DNA from 3 places in the Paenibacillus sp. SSG-1 genome. Region 2 is predicted to be linked to each of the others. Evidence: riboswitches for the same ligand, from Rfam matches in the RefSeq annotation. Region 2 holds a riboswitch; each other region holds the start of a gene.
What was found. Region 2 has a riboswitch for cyclic di-AMP ahead of BCV73_RS04650 (C40 family peptidase). Riboswitches for the same ligand answer to the same signal wherever they lie in the genome.
Positions count from the first base shown of each region.

Region 1 (6,267 bases), 5.4 Mb from region 2:
ACCAAGCGATATGAGGAGTTTGTCAGGGGAACCATTGAAGAATGCCTCGAGTATCTGGAGGAGCATGCTCCGCTTGGCGAATACTGCCTCGTACTGGAAGGCGCGGATCCGAAGGAGGAGCAGAAGCAGCGGAATGCTTGGTGGCAGGAGCTGACGGTGGAAGAGCATGTGGAGCATTACGAAGGGGAAGGGTTGCCAAGGAAAGACGCCATGAAGAAGGCGGCCGCCGACCGTGGTGTTTCCAAAAGAGATGTGTATAACGCGCTATTGTAATAAATGCAGTGGTGAAGGAGCAATAGGTAGAAGAGAGTAATTTGGTGGGTAAACCACATTTTTGAAAAGACAGTCGCCTTTTATAGGGATGAAAGTTTTTCCGAGGTTAGGGAATTTGTGGCAAAATGGAAGCAGCCGGAGTTAGGATGCATCGTGCGGCTGCTTCTCTTCTCCTTGTAGCGGTCATCCCGCCGACAATCAAAAAAAATGCCTCCCACGGCCGGGTTCTAAGCCGAGGAGACACCAAGGAGATATGAAAAAGGTTAGAATTAACAATTTGAATTACTCTTATTATATACTAAAAATCTTAATTTGTCACAGGTGTTGGGATTTCTGATATGCAATCGTGACAAACAATTTTTCCTTTGAAGTAAGTAACATTCTCAGCATTGCCGCAGAAGATGCAGGCCGGTTCGTATTTCTTGAGCATAATACGTTCTCCGTCCACGTAAATCTCAAGTGCGTCTTTCTCTCCAATGCCCAAGGTACGGCGCAGTTCAATGGGGATAACTACCCGACCCAGTTCGTCTACCTTTCTTACAATACCAGTTGATTTCATCATAACTGATCATTGCTCCTCTCGCCATAGTTTTAAAATGTCATAATTCGACAACGTTCTCTCTTTAATGATATCAATAATACCAACGATTCCCAAAACAGTCAACCAGTAAATTTGGTTCAATAACCTTACAAATAGCATAACAGCTAGGAAATCACTCATATCAGGATTCTTTTCCAATTATATCGCCTTGGTAGTATAATGTCGATTTGGAAAACCTTAATTCTGCTTATTTCGACATGTATCGACATCAATTGTCAAAAATATTTCAAAATTAAAACACTTAACAACCCGAATTTCACAAAATGAATGGAGTTGACCTGAACATGAACCCACTAAGTGAGGAAAAAGTCTTTAAAGATCCGGTTCACAATTATATTCACGTCCAGGACTCCACGATTTGGAGGCTTATTAATACGACCGAATTTCAGCGCTTGCGGCGGATCCGGCAGCTTGGAACCTCGTATTTGACGTTTCATGGAGCGGAGCACAGCCGTTTCTCCCATTCTTTAGGGGTATATGAGATTACACGGCGGATTATTTCGCAATTTGAGCGCAGTGGATATCCGGATTGGCCAAAAGAAGAGAGGCTGCTGACGCTGTGTGCGGCGCTGCTGCACGACCTGGGACACGGCCCCTTTTCCCATTCGATTGAAGAAGCCTTTCATATGAATCATGAAGACTGGACTCGCCGGATTGTCACCGGAGATACGGAAGTGAATGATATTCTGAGCGAGATTGCCCCGGACTTCCCGGACAAGGTATCCGCCGTCATCGCGAAGACCTATGATAAACCGATTGTAGTGAACCTCGTTTCGAGCCCCTTGGATGCCGACCGGATGGATTACCTGCTTCGGGATGCTTATTACACCGGGGTGAACTACGGCACGATTGATATTGACCGTATTTTACGGATGCTCCGTCCTTACCAGGGCAGAGTGGTGGTCAAAGAGTCCGGGATGCATGCCGTGGAGGATTATTTAATGTCCAGGTACCAGATGTACTGGCAGGTCTACTTCCATCCGGTAACCCGCAGTTCAGAAATTATTTTGCGCCAAATTTTCCGGCGGGCCAAGGAGCTGTACCAGGATGGTTATCCTTTTGGCTTTATGGTCGAGCCGCTGCCGCAGCTCTTTGAAGACAAACTGGACGTGCAAGCTTATCTGAAGCTGGACGAGGCGCTGATTCAAACGGCCTTCCTTCAGTGGTCCTATGAGGACGACCGCATACTCAGCGAGCTGTGCACCCGATTTATGCACCGCAAACTGTATAAATATGTAGAAATGGACTCCGTCGATTTGGAAATGATCGATGAAATCCGCCGGGAGTTTGGACAAGCCGGAATGAACCCGGAATATGATCTGGAGATTGATTTTCCGACCGATCTTCCTTACGATGTATTTCGTCCGGGTGACGAGTCGAGCCAGAAACAGATCCTGCTGCTCGACCGCCAGGAGCAGCTGCGGGAAATATCCGAGGTGTCGGATATTGTCCGGTCCATCAGCGGCATTCACCGCGGGAAATATCACTTGTATTATCCGGAAGATAAACTGGAAAAGGCGATAACCGATCTTTCTCCTTCGATTTCCCGCATTTTCAAGCTTTAATGACAAAATACCGTACGAAAGTGAACCTGTGGTACCGACAAGAAAGGAGTTCAAATTCATGGAACTGTTCGACACGCATACCCATCTGGATGCGCAACAATTCGACGAGGACCGGGGGCGGGTCATTGACAATGCCGTACAAGCCGGTGTAACCCGGATGATCAACGTTGGTTTTAACCGGGAGACGATTCCATCGACGATGAAGCTGGTGGAAACGTATGATTTTATATATGCGGCCATAGGCTGGCATCCGCAGGACGCCGTTTTTATGCAGGAAGGCGATCTGGAGTGGATTGCATCCTTATGCAGTCACCCCAAGGTGGTGGCCATCGGTGAAATTGGTCTGGATTACTACTGGGACACCTCGCCGAAGGACGTGCAGCACCGGGTCCTCCGCCAGCAGATCGGACTGGCCCGAGAGCTCAACATGCCGATTGTTATACATAACCGGGACGCCCATGAGGATATTGTGAAAATATTACGGGAAGAGAAGGCCGGCGAGGTCGGCGGTGTCATGCATTCGTTCTCGGGGAGCTGGGAAACCGCGAAGCTGTGCCTGAATATGGGCTTCCATCTTTCGTTTGGCGGACCTATTACGTTCAAGAATGCCAGAGTCCCCAAAGAGGTCCTGGCTCAGGTTCCGATGGACAGGCTGCTCATCGAAACGGACTCTCCTTATCTCACGCCACACCCTTTCCGAGGGAAGAGAAACGAGTCGGCAAACGTCCGTCTGGTCGCTGAAGCGGCAGCCCAGATTAAGGGGGTTGACCTGGAGGAAATTGCCCAGATTACCACCCAAAATGGGCTGGAACGATTTGGAATTGTGTGAAATCGGGAGAAAAACAGCCGAAAAAATGAGCATGAGCGAATGATTAAAGAATTTTAACAAACAAAACGCCGAATATTACATTTTTTTAACCACTTTTTCAAATAAACGTGGTTGATTACCGCTTTACAACATGCATCAAAACAGGATATCATCTTTTCAGTGAATCATTGAGCTGTCGTTAAGGTCTTACCTTCGCAGCTTCATGAACCAGTCTCGCTGAGTCTCCCGCATGGGAGAACGGGGGAACCAATACTGGAGCGGGGCATGACAGACCGGAAGCGGTCCGGTGCTCGCAAACGTATTTGATTTCTTTTTTGGGTCTCTGGGGTGAATTGAACGGCTTTACGCCATGAGCGTAAGGACGCGAATAGGGCGGCTCTCTTTCGCCCGAACCCGACAGCTAACCCCGTAAGCGGATAAAGAGAGGTACCCTCGTGCATGACAATTCCGATATTCAGACATCCGGAAGCCACGAAAGAGTCCTCGTAAGCTCTTTTCTATCGGCTTCTTTTGTTTTGAATAAAGGAGAGGCAGTCATCATACTGTTGTATAACAGGAGGTGACAAATCATGATGGAGAGATTGGTTCATGGTGCAAGAACGCATGCTTTCTGTGGGTTCTTGTAAAAAATTGAGTATAGTCGCGTCAAATACAATCATGCATAACTCTAGACGGCGAGGCTATGAAGGAGGATCGAGAAAGTGGGCGTTTTCCAACCAGAGAAGACCCATGATTCAAAAATCTCCAGCATGTCTTACGCATTGCGATGGAAGCATGAGAATTTGCGCCAGATCTCCACTGCAGCTATCGTTTCAATCGCGGTTACCCTGATGATCTTGCTGCTCGTGTACAGTCAATCGCGAAAACAAGTTTATTTGGTAGTAGACGGTCAAATGAAATCTGTACAGACCAATACATCTTTACTTCAAGAAATGCTGGATGAGCAGGAAATCAGTCTGAAACCCGAGGACCAAATATCGATGCCGCTGAGCGGGGCTATATCCGACGGCGACAAGGTCGTGATCGACCGCGCGAGTCCTGTGAAGGTGACGGCTGATGGTGCAACGAAGCATTTGTATACAACGGCCAAAACGGTCGGCGACGTGCTGAAAGAAACCGGCGTCAAAGTCAAGGAAACAGACATTGTCACTCCGGCTGTCGAAACGGCGGTCTCCACCAACACGGACATCCGGATCGTCCGGATGAACAAACAAGTGATACAGCGTCATGAATCCCTCCCCTTCCGGGTGGTCAAAACCTCCGACCCCAGCATTTATAAAGGCGAGTCGCGGGTGATTCAGCAGGGATCTCCTGGCGTCATGGTGCAGTACATTGAGAAGAAGTACAAAGACGGCAAGCTGGTGTCCATGAAAATGGTGGGCAAAAAAGTGCAGACGGTGACCAAGGATAAGGTCATAGCCGTCGGCACGAAGAAAAAGCCTGTTCCCGTAGTGACCGAAGTCAAAACAGCCGTTGCCAAAGCTTCTTCTACCCCTGCCAAGGTGAAGAAGGTCAGCAGCAGCAGTAACAACCGGGTCAGCAAGGCCGGCGTTGACTTTTCCTACAAGAAGCTGATCAAAGTCTCCATGACCGCTTATTCGTCTGGCGAGTCCGGAGTCGGCACACGCACCGCCACAGGAACACGTGTCACGGAAGGCCGCACGATTGCGGTTGATCCAAGCGTCATTCCTTTGGGATGGTGGGTTTACATTGAAGGTGTTGGCTTCCGTCGTGCGGAAGACACAGGCGGAGCCATTAAGGGAAATAAAATCGATATATACTACGATTCCGTCCAGCAGGCACGCAACTTTGGCCGTAAATCCGGCCTTAAGGTATACGTGATCGGTCCGGTCAAACCGGAGCTGAACTAATTTCGTTTTACTTTGCCATTCTAATGTTATAGTATTATGATCATGAAAATGTCATGCTAAAGAAGAGGAGCTTTCCTCTTCTTTTTGTTGTTAATTTACAGCAGTTTGTCTATACCGGGACCCCGCAAAGTACCTGAACAGGCATCACGGTTTATGCCACTTGCAGGGACTTGGCTGTCCGGCGGCATTGACGGGTATAATGTACTCGAAAGGAAGACAGGAAATCATGATTAAAGAAGTCATTGTGGTGGAAGGCCGGGATGATACCGTGGCCGTGAAGCGGGCGGTGGATGCCGATACGATCGAGACGGGCGGCTCCGCCATCAATGCGCGTATACTCCAGCGGATCGCGCTGGCTCAGGAGCGGCGGGGGGTCATTGTGCTGACGGACCCGGATCACGCCGGCGAAAGAATCCGCAAAATCATTTCGGCCAAGGTGCCTGGCTGCAAGCATGCGTTTATCCCGGAGGCCGATGCAACCCGCAAGGGGGATATCGGTGTGGAGAACGCCTCGCCTGCGGCGATCCGCAGAGCCTTGGAGCGGGTTCACACCTCTTATGAGGGGGCGGAAAGCCAGATCGACATGGAGGACCTGATGGAGGCGGGGCTGCTGGTGCACCCGGATGCCGCCGCCCGGCGGATGGCGATGGGCAACCTCCTCGGTATCGGCTACTGCAACGGCAAGCAATTTTATAAGCGACTCGCCATATTTCAAATATCCCGCGAAGAATTTGCGGATGCGCTTGCCCGTATCGAAGATGAAGGAGGCCGGACAACGTGAACGGCATGGACGACATCGCCACACCAAGGCGAACCAAAGAAATCATCCAGCGCCACGGCTTTTCATTCAAGAAGAGCCTGGGGCAAAATTTTTTGATCGACCAAAATATTTTAAATAAAATCGTGGACGCGGCCGGACTTGATTCCACCAAGGGTGCCCTAGAGATCGGTCCTGGTATCGGCGCCCTGACCGAAAAGCTGGCCCAGCAGGCAGGGGCCGTCACGGCGGTTGAGATCGACCAGAGGCTGATTCCGATCCTCGAGGAGGTTCTCGCCCCATACCCCGGCGTAAAGGTACATCATGGGGATGTACTGAAGACGGACCTCGCTGCGTTGTTTAAGAGCAAT
Region 1 is NZ_MBRK01000001.1:6,377,650-6,383,916, reverse strand. It holds gene rsmI (16S rRNA (cytidine(1402)-2'-O)-methyltransferase) at 1-273, shown strand, start outside; gene BCV73_RS29135 (AbrB/MazE/SpoVT family DNA-binding domain-containing protein) at 581-835, opposite strand; gene BCV73_RS29130 (HD domain-containing protein) at 1,159-2,439, shown strand; gene BCV73_RS29125 (TatD family hydrolase) at 2,498-3,268, shown strand; cyclic di-AMP (ydaO/yuaA leader) riboswitch at 3,473-3,699, shown strand; gene BCV73_RS29120 (3D domain-containing protein) at 3,970-5,139, shown strand; gene rnmV (ribonuclease M5) at 5,366-5,920, shown strand; gene rsmA (16S rRNA (adenine(1518)-N(6)/adenine(1519)-N(6))-dimethyltransferase RsmA) at 5,917-6,267, shown strand, end outside.
Region 1: another riboswitch for cyclic di-AMP. It lies ahead of BCV73_RS29120 (3D domain-containing protein); the one in region 2 lies ahead of BCV73_RS04650 (C40 family peptidase).

Region 2 (6,267 bases):
TTTCCGATGGATGGGATCGCAAAAAAGTAATGCTTTTTGGCATGGTCTGCTTCTCGGTTTCAACCATATTATGCGGCTTTGCCACAAGTTTTTGGTCGATGTTCGTATTCCGTTTTTTAGCTGGAGTCAGCGCAGCATTTACGGCGCCTCAAGTCTGGGCATCGATTCCTGCTCTGTTTCCAACACCAAAAATAGCCAAAGTATCAGGAATCGTCATGGCAGGCTTAGCTGCTTCCCAAGCGTTCGGCATCCCTATTGGAAGTCTGCTTGCCTCAACCCATTGGTATTATCCTTTTTTTACAATCGGTGCATGTGCACTATTAGTGGCGGTATTCATCTTCTATGCTTTGCCCGAAATGAAACCAAATCATGGCCCAAAAACCAAGACTCCGATTTTCAGTAGATACATACCCTTATTGAACAGCCGAATGGCGAGAAGGGCTTTCCTCGCTCACTTCTTATTTCAGTGTGGATTCTTTGCCGCCTTTTCTTTCATTGGAAAATGGGTGACAGATCGTTTTCATCTTTCAATTGACCAAGCGGGGTACGTGATGTTTTTTCTTGGTCTCGGGAATATAGTCGGAAGCTTCGGCGGTGCCTATGTGATCAAAACGTTTAACCGTTTCAATACGCTAGTTGTGGGCTTTCTTGTCTCTATCGTATGTTTTATTGTTTTGCCTCACTTGTCATCGGTTGCGGCTTTCGAAAGTGTTTACTTTTTCATATTCGTTAACATGGGGATCGCTTTTCCCCTCATATTGGGAATGTTGAATTCATTAAATCCAACCATCCGCGGCACGACTTCCAGCTTGGCCAATTCAATCATGTATGCTGCGACAACGCTCGGGTCTTGGATCGCTGGCCTCATTTACGCGACTTTTAACGGTTTTTCTGCCGTTGGCATGTTTGCGGCTATATGCTTTGCCGGTTCCTTGTTATCTTTCATACTCAGCGGTATTTTGACCAGCCAAGCGAAAACAAAGAAGGAGATTGCATCATAAATGCAAGAAACTCATATGGATATTCTAAATTTTCCGAAATTTAACATCCTGAGTATATGTGAGAATGAGTTTGAATTTCTAATTCAAATGGTGACGAACTCTCCACCTTTGGCTTGCCCTCATTGTGGATGTATAGCCAACCTCTACAAACACGATAGCAGGGAACAGATTTGTATGGACTTGCCTCTTCACGGCAAGCGTGTAAGCCTTCTCATAAAGCGTCAGAGATATTGCTGTAGAGACTGCAATCGAACCTTTTGGGAACACTTAGACCACACCATAGACAAAAAGCGAAACTGCACCAAACGATTATTGTCTTATATAGAGACGCAAAGCATTGAACGTACGTTTGTTAGCATATCCGAGGATGTTGGATTGCATGAAAAAACAATACGCAACATCTTTCGAGATTACATCAACCGTCTTAGAGAAACGCATCGATATGAAACTCCCAATTGGCTTGGGATTGACGAAATTCACATCATTAAACCAAGATGCGTTTTAACCAACATTGAGGAATGTACTTTGTTGGATGTTTTGCCAAATCGTAATAAGGAAACCGTTGCAGATTACCTCTTACGCCTTCCAAATAGAGGACAAATCCGATACGTCACTATGGATATGTGGCAACCGTATAAGGACGCCGTAAGGGATGTATTGCCAAAAGCTCTTATCATCGTAGATAAATTTCACGTTGTCCGTATGGCAAACCAAGCGTTAGAAACCATTCGTAAGCAGATCCTTGAAGGATTATCGCCAAAAGAACGCCGCGGGCTGATGCCAGGCCGTTTTATCCTCTTAAAACGGGATATAGAGCTTACAGAGAAGGATCGGATTACGCTAGACCTTTGGAGAAAGAATCATCCGTCTCTCGTCACTGCTTATGACTTAAAGGAATCATATTTGGATATTTGGGAATGTGATAACAGACAAACGGCATTTCTTAAATACAACGAATGGAAAGCTAAAGTACCAACGGAACTGCAATCCGCTTTTGAACCACTGACAAAGGCTATGAAGAACTGGGAAGAAGAAATATTCGCTTATTTCGACCATCGCATTCGCATTCCAGATGCTTATACGGAATCTCTAATTAGACTTATTCGAGTCATTAATCGTTTAAGAAGGGGATACTCTTTTGAGGCCCTAAGCGCCAAGATACTCTTTACAGAGGGACTTAGAAAGCAATGCAACCCAAAGTACCAGAGGCGGTTTGATAACTACCATCTACGGGAGGAAAACTTCCCGATGTTTAATAAGCCAGCTATCGAAGTTGTTCGTGAGCCAGAAGAAATAATCTTCCTTGGAATTGATTTTTCCACCTTAATCGATAAATTGGAGAAGGACGAATGTTGACGATACCCGGCGTTTAATAGTCAAAAAGAGATGTCATTGCACTGGATCCATGGTGAGATGATTTCTCTTTTTTGTTTGTCTAAGGTATATTCAGATTTTTGTACGAAAGCAAACATTGAATGAATAAGGTTGTCCTCTAAACTCTGCCCCGGGCAGAGTTTTTGAGAGTGGTCCGGGAAACCTTCACAAGTTCTTCATAAGTTTTGGGTAGAATGTTTGGGAGATGAGGATTCAATCCAAATAGAAATATGCAAAGGTGTGTGACAAACTGTGAAAAAAGTATTCATTTTTATTAGCCTTGCAGCAATCCTGGTGCTAAGTGCGTGTGGAAACAAGGATAACGCAAACAATAATACGAACATGGACATGGGCAGCGACCATTCAAATATGGGGGATATGGGCAGCATGAACCATTCGGGTTCGGGTGAGGTTCCTGAAGGGTTGAAAGAAGCTCAAAATCCCACCTTCAAAGTTGGAGATGAGGTTGTGATCCATGCCAAGCATATGGAAGGGATGGATGGTGCCAAGGCTAAGGTGGTTGGGGCCTACGACACGGTGGCTTATGCTGTAACGTATACTCCAACCACTGGAGGTGAACCCGTCCCCAATCACAAGTGGATTATCCAGGAGGAAATAAAGGATGCGGGTAGTGAGCCCTTGCAGCCAGGAACTAAGGTGACCATCGAGGCTGATCACATGGAAGGTATGAAAGGCGCAGAGGGCACCATTGACTCTACTGAAAAAACAACGGTATATATGGTTGACTATACGCCAACTACAGGAGGAAACCCCGTTAAGAATCATCAATGGGTAGTCGAAAGTGAGCTTTCTAAATAGAGTATTTTTTAGCAGGTGAGTGATGCTGCGTGGCACAAGACGGCGAGTTCCTTTCTCCTTATGTACGTTATATGACTGATACTGTAAATATTGGATATGGGCAGCGTTATGACGTGTTATCGACAAGCTCAATGAAGATCATGGTTCGACTGTGTACTGACGGATAAATTAACCGATCTGACAATGCCAGATCGGTTTTTTGTTTGGCGTCTATATGATGATTTGCCTTAGTTTTTTGTTGCTCGGAATCTAGCCATTGACAAAAAAACTGATTATATACTACATTATGTAGGGTTACATTTTTTTAATCATTATTGCCGAATTTCTTGATACTGAAAACGGGGGAACCATTTTTGGGTGAAATATTCTCATTGAAGAATAGAGGGAACCTTCTACCGAACCCTTAGCTAACTCCGTAGGCATCGGAAGGAGAACTACATAGTGAAGAAAGTAATACTGTCAATGTTAGGTGCGGCCATTGTTTTTTCAGCAAGTGCAACCAGTTCCTTTGCCAGCTCCGTTAAACTCGAAAGTGAGGTGGATAAGGTCGTAGGCACTCCTTATCAGTGGGGCGGCACATCAGTGGCTGGTTTTGACTGTTCCGGCTTTATTTTATACATATTCGATAAATTCAATTTAGATTTACCCCGCACATCTAAAACACAGGCTCAAGCCGGAACTCCAGTAGATCGTGAAAACCTTAGAGCAGGAGACCTGGTATTCTTTAATACGGACGGTACGGGAATATCCCACGCGGGTATTTATATCGGCAATAATGAGTTTGCACACTCTTCAAGCAGTAAAGGCGTTACCATTAGCAAATTATCGGATTCATATTATAAAAATCGGTATGTTACAGCACGCCGCGTCGTGAGTCAACAAAGTTACCTGAAAATGATCAGTGAAATTTGATCTAGTCGGGATAATCTACCTAAATCAAAAATGAAAGCACCGGCTTAAGTCAGCCGGTGCGTTTTGTTGTTTATTCAGGGACGTTGTTCACATTGGGATCAGGCGTATAATTATTTTGATAATCATCATACATCACATCAGTTACCATTCCAGCGGAGGCGTGGTGTAAATCGTGGCAATGGAACATCCATTCACCGGGGTTGTCAGCTTCAAAAGCAACTTCATACGTTTCGCCAGGTTTGACGTTCAGCGTGTCTTTCATGATCGGAGATCCTTGAACTGGCTTGCCATTCTTGCTCAAGACTTGGAAGAAATGGCCGTGCAGGTGCATCGGGTGATCGTCCATTCTGGATTGATTTACAAAGGTCACCTTTACCTTATCTCCTTTTTTTACTTTGATTGTATCCGTGTCCGGAAAAACCTTTCCATTGATCGTGTAAACCATATCTCCATTTCTCATCTCGGTATTTAGATTCATCGTCACGTCTTCATCAAAGCTTTGATCCAAAGAAAATGCGGATGCAGACATGGTTCCGTACTTCTCCAAATCAAAATCGGGGAGTTCTTCGAAGGCATCGGAAGGGTCGGGTTTCGCATTGGAACCTTCGTATTGAATCATGGCTTTCATATTTTGTGCTCGATTATTCTTCGCGTGTTCTTCCAGCAACCAATTTCCGGGATGATCTGCGGTAAATTCAATGTCATATCGTTCTCCGGGAGCAATCGAGACGAATTGATCCTTGATCACAGCCGGGTCATTCACGGGCTGCCCGTCGGATGCAACAACCTTAAAGGAATGACCGTGTAAATGCATCCGGTGCGTGATGTAGCCGGCGTTAATCAACCGAAGTTTTACTTTTTCACCCTCTTTAACGGTAAGCTTATCGATCGCATCACCTGTTTTTCCGTTGATCGTATAAAGGTCATACATACTCATATCATGTCCTGCCATATTCATCCCATCGTTATCCATGTCCATATCTCCAGAACTCATCCATTCATCGAGCACAAGGGTGTAATCGCGGTCAGCGGTATCTTGGGGGTCTTCGACTACAAGAGAACCATACAAGCCTTTGTCCACTTGATTCACACTGTCTTGATGTGAATGGTACCAATAAGTACCCGGTACGGTGGCTTTAAATTCATAGGTGAAGGTCTTTCCGGGTTCAACAGCATCTTGTGTGACTCCTGGAATTCCGTCCATGTTGTTTGGAACCGGATAGCCGTGCCAATGGATGGAGACAGGCTGCTTGAGTTGATTTTTCAAGTTTATTTTGACCGTATCCCCAACCTTTACCCGGACTTGTGGACCGGGAACCGAGTTATTAAATGTCCAAACAGGAATGGTTTTTCCCTTCTCCACTTCAAGATTACTTTCCTGAGCGGTTATGGTGAATTCTTTACCATTCACAACAGGTGTTGCTGTTGTCAGTTTTGCGGATGTAGCGGATTCACTCGAGTTGGAAGTAGAGTTAGAACCCATATTCATTTTTGAATGATCCATGCCGTTCATATTGCTTACTTTCGAGCAGCCAGCCGCAAAAACGGCCACTGAGCTAGCGAGGATTATTGTTCTTAATATCGCTGCTTTCATTTGAAGAACCCCTTTCTAATTCTTTTGATGTAAGCCTCATTCATCATAAAGTAAACATGTATAGAAATGATGAAGATGGCTGGGGTAGTATAACTTTAGGCTTGAATATTATACCATAGGGGGGTATACTAATAACAAATCGAAAGGAGGAGTCGAAATTGAAAACCATTACTTTAAACGTAAACGGAATGAGCTGTCAACACTGCGTGAATTCCATTGAAGGAGCTCTTAAGCAAATAGGGGCTGGGGGGAAGGTTAACTTGTCCAATGCTTCTGTTGAAGTTCAATTCGATGAGACCAAACTTACGGAAAGCAAAATTAAAGAGACCATCGAAGACCAAGGTTATGACGTTGTTTAAGTAACCTTGAAGTGATATATAGAGGTGCCAAGAAAACCTTGGCGCCTCTAACTATGCTCGGAACAAGTGAACCCTTAATATAAGACATTGATGTCGTCAAAATGAAAAAAATCGGGAAGAAGCATAACAGGTCATTTCGTTGTGAGAAATGACCTGTTTGATTATATAGTCTTGCAGAGAACGGAAGTTGAGGCGTAGGAAAAAAAAT
Region 2 is NZ_MBRK01000001.1:975,351-981,617, forward strand. It holds gene BCV73_RS04635 (MFS transporter) at 1-1,001, shown strand, start outside; gene BCV73_RS04640 (ISL3 family transposase) at 1,017-2,357, shown strand; gene BCV73_RS04645 (YdhK family protein) at 2,628-3,194, shown strand; cyclic di-AMP (ydaO/yuaA leader) riboswitch at 3,500-3,631, shown strand; gene BCV73_RS04650 (C40 family peptidase) at 3,636-4,106, shown strand; gene BCV73_RS04655 (multicopper oxidase family protein) at 4,177-5,700, opposite strand; gene BCV73_RS04660 (copper ion binding protein) at 5,859-6,059, shown strand.

Region 3 (6,267 bases), 310 kb from region 2:
TTATCCGGGGTGGCGGTTCTTTGTGCCGGCGCCGAACAGGGACAGATATGCCGAGGAGCGGCGGATCAAGGCGCGGGTATCCGTCGGGAATTCCCGGCCGAGCAGCGGGAGGCGGTTGTAGGGAGCTTTCGCCTGGATTTCCGTTTCAAGGGCAGCCGTCCGGCCGGAGATCGCAAGCGACGTTCCTCCCCCGATGCGCAGCGATGCTGCGGCTCCTTCGGCGTAAGCCGTACGGTTCAGCTTGAGAAGGCCGACATCAAGGGATCTTCCCATCTGTTCGGCTGTTGTGCGCGCGGTATGCTGCTCCAGGCGTGACCTGACATCAAGCAGCGCCATCAGCGCGAGCGGGTACTGATTGTGGTCCGGATGCTTCAGAATGTTCATGGCCGTCGCGGTGATGGCCTCTTCCAGCGTCAGGCCGCAAATATAGCGCAGGCGGCAGCCCCACCGTACCAGATCGAAGGCTTGCTTGCCTGAGCACAGCAGGCCCTCGGCAAGCCCTTCCTCGCCGGAGTAAGGCAGCTTTAAAATGCCGATCCGGCAGTTTTCCAGCCAGCCCAGGCTGTGGTGCTGGTATCTTGGAAGAACGATTTCAAACAGTTCGATGGTGGGAATCAAAGCCCGGTTCATCGTGACATCCTCCTTGACCGTGATTTCATGGATACTCCCTGCCGTCTTGTTCCGGATCGTCACGGCCAGTAGGGTTCCATACATGTGTCCGATTGGTAAACTATCCGCATCATACGTCCAAGGGATATCTTTGGCAAGAAGACGAGGCGGATTTTTCGGATCAAAACCAGCATCTTTCCAGTGTAAAGTCCAAAATTGCGGCAAAAAGCCGCTTTTTTTCAGCCTAGCGGCTTCAGCCCTATACCGGCATTATATTCCGATCCAATGGGCGGGTTCAGCCATATGAATGGCTTCCCGCCTTCAGTTATCCAGCAAAGCTAAGGAAAGCGGTAGGAAAGGCCGTAAAACAATGATTCCTACGGATTAGGACCCGTTTTCCCATCAGATCCCCAAATAAAGCAGGGAATCGTATCGTTTCCCTGCTTTACAGTTCGCCGTCCCAGGCGTATATTCATTTCATCATCCAATAGAGTAAGATTTGCGACTTGATGAACGCTGAATTTTCCGATGAAAAGCGGGGGAACCAATCGCAGTCCTCGTCCCACGGATCTTTATGCTGGGGCTTGCGGCTTGCAGGGGTGAATCGGAGGCAGGACAATGCCTGTTTCCGTAGGGCTACTCTCACGGCCCGAATCCGTCAGCTAACCTCGTAAGCGTAGTTGAGAGCGGAGGAAACTGTGATTTGACGCATCAACACAGGGTATCTGCTCTGTGTTTTTCTGTGCGCTCATTTTGAAGGATGAAGCGTGTACATGGAATATGTCTATTCGCTGAATTTCCGCCGGAGGGCGGAAAGCGGGGGAACCGGTCGTGTCTGCAGCATCCGCTGCGGCCATATGGGGTGAATCTCGAAAGTGATGAGTAGGGCTACTCTTGGGCCCGAATCCGTCAGCTAACCACGCAAGCGTGTTAAGAGAGGCAGCTGTTATTCATGCAGATGGCAAGGCTTATTCGGCCTTGGAGTTGGAAGCATGGAAGAGTGTCCTCTTTCCGGTGCTTCTTTTTTGTTGTTTAAACAAGGAGAAGCATCGATTCCCAAGCGGGCGGCGCCCGCGATTTTGCACAAACAGAGAAAACAGGTTATGTGGGAGAGAGGAGAACATGAAGTGCCTCAGATACAAGTAAACGGAACCACGTTATATTATGAAATTCACGGCAGCGGCACGCCCATCGTGTTCATTCACGGGCATTTGTCGTCCCATCATATGTTTGAGCCCCAGGTCGAATATTTCAGCAAGCGGGCGAAGGTGATTGTGCTGGACCTCCGGGGTTATGGCAATTCGGGGAAGCTTGACGTGGAGGTCGGGCACATTATGGAAACCCAATGCAGCGATCTGTGCGAGCTGCTGGATAAGCTGCATATTTCGCAGGCGACGCTTGTCGGCTGTTCCAGCGGAAGCGTGCTCGCCCAGACGTTTGCCGCCCTTCACCCGGACCGGGTCAGCGCCCTGGTGCTCGTAGACAGCTACTTCGCGGGATGCTTCGGGAAAAAGAACCATTTGCTGAATATTTGCGAGGCGTGCAGCTGGCTGTCTTATTATTTGCCTGCGGAGTTTTTCCTCCGGTCGCTGCGGGTGACGTATAACCGGTGGAGGCCGGTCTACAGCATCCTGCGCAAGGAGCTGTACCACAAGCGGCCGACAGAGTCGATCAAGCAGCGTATGGAGCTGCTGCGTATGGAGATGCCTGCCAATTTGGCACGGCTGCCGATGCCTGTACTGTGCGTCGCAGGCAGCCAAAGCGAGTGGTTCGTCAAGCAAATGCAGCGGGCGGCCACCCTGTTCCGGCAAGTGCAGCTGGCGACGATCGAGGATGCGATGTACCCGACCCATTTATGCCAGCCGCATGCATTCAACCGCATGCTGCTGAACTTTTTGATGGACCAGCATATTTACCGGACCCGGGAAGCCTATGGAGGGTAGCCCGCGGTCATGGGATTTGCCTCCTGGAAAGAAAATCGCATCTTGAATCGCACTGGCCCTAACCAAACGATCTACTCGCTATATTAGCTAATAAGTTAACCGCCCGATAAGAAGGCGGTTAACTGAGCTCTAGCGAGTATTCGTTTTTTCAATGAGACTGATTATATTAAAAAGGGAGGGATGAACCGTCCATCAATATCGGTGAACCCGTATTCCTGGGCAAGATCACCAACCTGTAGTACCCGTCCGTTTTTCAGTTTCACCTCATCATCCCCAGCTAGGGCTGACACCGCTCGCCCTACGTAGTACGGCGACTCCGTGTGTTTCAGAGCCTCAACCTCTTTCCAATGAGCTTCATCTGTACCGAAGTTCCTTAATACCAGTTCTGTTCTCATCCAGCCAGGGGAGACCGCTACCACGGTTATTTCAGTGCTTTTGAGATCATGAGCTAATCCGAGCACTGAGCGGTTAATGGTATTCTTGGCGAGGTCGTAATAGAAAGTTCCTAAATACTTATCCTGATCCTGAAATGTGGTATGTACGATCAATCCAGAATCAGCTTCCAGCATAAGCGGGATCGCATAATGGTTTGTCGCTATTTGTGGGCGTACTCCATTCTGAAACATAGCATCCCACATGTTCAGCGGATATTCCCAGAATGGTTTGGATTGTAAATTCACTTCCAAGTCATGCAGTCCCCAGACGTTATTCACTAGGATATGGAGCCGTCCTTGTTCCTGTCGGATTCTCTCGATCAAAGCCTGTGTATCCTCATCACGGGTATGATCGCAACGACATGCGTACGCCTCTCCTCCATGACTTCGAATCTCCTCCACAGTTTCATCGATACTGCCTGGAAAACCGTGTGTAGTCGTCCCTCGTAAACTTCTTCCGGATACATAAACTACTGCTCCGGCTTTCCCAAGCTCAACGGCAATCCCACGTCCTGCTCCCCGGCTTCCTCCGGTTACAAGAGCGATTTTCCCAGCGAGTCTCTTCAAGTCCATCTACTCCTTCGCAGTTATTTATTTCATCATACTATGGTAATACGTCATTAACTGTCGTAGTTTGAGGATGAACGATTGATTTTTGGAATAAATGAAAAGGCAAGCTTGAAAGTTAGGCATATTGCTAATTTGTTATTTGCGGCTATATCGATAAAATACGTTATGGGAATCTGGGCTGCGGTGTGCAGCCTTTTTTAGGTTGGTGAAAGTGCTTGTGCCATTGACAGGCAGGGATATAATGGAGAGATATCATCATGGCATAAGAAGGAGGAAAAGTTGTGGCAACCATCGAAGATTTGATGAAGCTGGACATTCGCATCGGAACGGTGGTCAAGGCGGAGCCTTTTCCGGAGGCGCGCAAGCCGGCGATCAAGTTGAGCATTGATTTTGGGGAGCTTGGAGTCAAGCGTTCCTCGGCCCAGATTACGAGAAGGTATACCCCGGAGCAGCTGATCGGCCGCCAGGTGGCCGCCGTCGTTAATTTTCCCGTGCGGCGGATTGCCGGATATGAATCGGAAGTGCTCGTTCTCGGCGGAGTTCCGGAAGAGGGCGATGTGGTGCTGCTGGCCCCTGATGTGCCTGTCGGTAACGGCACGCCCATTGCTTGAACATTTAACAAAACGAAAGGATGGATACCGATGATTCTGCGCCCAACGAAGGAAGACTACAACGAAGGTTTCGCCAAGTATGTCTCTCTCGTACCTGAGGGGAACCTCGAGGAGATTCTGAACGGGTCTCTGAACCGGACGAACGCGTTTTATTCTGCACTGACGGAAGACAAGGCGAATTACCGCTATGCGCCAGGCAAATGGAGCTTGAAAGAGGTGCTCGGCCATATCACGGATAATGAGCGCATCATGTGCTACAGACTGCTCCGCATCGCCAGGGGGGACGCCACGCCTTTGACCGGCTATGACGAGGAAGTGCTGATGGAAGGCGCAGCCTTCGACCGTTTCTCCATCGCTGAGCTTCTCGAGGATTTTGCCGCCGTTCGCCGCTCCACGCTGACGCTGCTGCGGAGCATTCCGGACGAGGCCTGGACCCGGAGAGGTACTGTAAACGGCTATGAATCCACCGCCGCCGCTTGGGCGTATATTCTGACCGGACATGAAATCCATCATTATAACGTGATCCAGGAAAGATACATATAACTTCCCAAGGGTCAAAATTGGGCCGATTGCCGGCCATGCTGCGTGGCCTCCAGCTCGCACTATGATTTGAGGCGCTCCTCGGCAAGATGAATAAAAGCCTGCGCAGCATGGCCCAAATATTTATCCGCCCGGTAAATGATGCTCATTTCCCTGTAAGGCGGATCATCATGGATGGGGAGGAACCGCAGCTTCGGATCGCCGATGGCTTCGACGAGCGTAGGCGTCTGAACGGTAACCCCCATATTTTCCCTGACAAAGCGGAAGAGCGAAGGGTTGGACGTCGTTTCCACGACGATGTCCAGGTTAAACCCGTGCTTCCGGCAGTATTGCTCGACGAGCTCCCTTCCCCAGAACCCCTTGGGATACATAATGATCGGCAGGCCGTTCAGTTCAGTCAGGGAGACCGACTCCCTGCCGGCCAGCTCGTGTTCGGCAGATACCACCACGCCGTACTCCTCCCGGGGCAGGGACCGGACCACCAGCCGGTTGTCGTAAAGCGGCTTGAGCGAGATGCCGATATCGATTTCCGTACTAAGGACGAGGTCCGCTACATCGACGGCCGAGACGATCTTGAGCCGGACGTTCGGATACCGGTTGCGGAAATCGATGAACATCGGGGTCAGACGGAAATCGAGCTCGGAAGGCAGCACGCCGACGCCGAGCGTGCCGCCCTGGTGATGGCGAAGCTCGCCGATCTCCAGCTTGGCGTTTTGCAAATTTTGAAAAATTCCCCTTGCCTGCTTAAGCAGGACCGAGCCCGCATCGGTCACCACGATCCGTTTGCCGATCCGGTCAAACAGAGGCATACCGACCTCCTCCTCCAATGCCTTAATCTGCAGGCTTAAATTCGGCTGGGAGATGCCGAGCTTATCTGCGGCCCTCGTAAAATGCAGCTCCTCGCAAACGGCCACGAAATACTCCAGTTGTCTCAGTTCCATGTTAATTCCTCCTGTTCATGAACAATAGAACGCGGCACACCGAAGTAGAAGTAAATTCTAGAATGTGTGAAAACACGGTTTTATCATTTGTATAACAAATTATTATTATAATTTCAATATAATTGATAAATGATTGCTCTCCCATTAAGATGTGATCAAATCGATCTGAGGGAGAGAGAAATAATGAGAAAACCTTCACTGTTCATGATGGCTGTCGCCTTCATTTTGGCCTCTTTAAATTTGCGGCCCGCGATGAATTCCATCTCGCCCATGCTGCAAGCCATCCAGCGGGATTTGGGCATGAGCTCGTTGTCGGCAAGTCTGCTTACGTCCATTCCGGTGCTGTGCATGGGGATATTTCCAGCCTTTGCGGTCAAACTGGGCCAGCGTGCCGGGCTGGAGCGCGTCATCGGCTGGTCGATTGCGGTCATCGGCGCCGGTACGGTGCTGAGATGGTTCACCGGGTCGTCAGCATACCTGCTGCTAACCACCGTTCTGTCCGGGCTCGGGATCGCTGCGGCAGGTCCGCTGCTGTCCGGGTTCATTAAGCAGCATTTTCCCGCCAAGGTGCCCGTCATGATTTCGCTCTATACCGTATCCATGGCGGTCGGAGCCGCGC
Region 3 is NZ_MBRK01000001.1:660,674-666,940, forward strand. It holds gene BCV73_RS03245 (hypothetical protein) at 1-714, opposite strand; cyclic di-AMP (ydaO/yuaA leader) riboswitch at 1,114-1,301, shown strand; cyclic di-AMP (ydaO/yuaA leader) riboswitch at 1,389-1,553, shown strand; gene BCV73_RS03250 (alpha/beta fold hydrolase) at 1,737-2,552, shown strand; gene BCV73_RS03255 (SDR family NAD(P)-dependent oxidoreductase) at 2,714-3,553, opposite strand; gene csaA (chaperone CsaA) at 3,838-4,167, shown strand; gene BCV73_RS03265 (DinB family protein) at 4,198-4,710, shown strand; gene BCV73_RS03270 (LysR family transcriptional regulator) at 4,770-5,648, opposite strand; gene BCV73_RS03275 (MFS transporter) at 5,832-6,267, shown strand, end outside.
Region 3: another riboswitch for cyclic di-AMP. It lies ahead of BCV73_RS03250 (alpha/beta fold hydrolase); the one in region 2 lies ahead of BCV73_RS04650 (C40 family peptidase).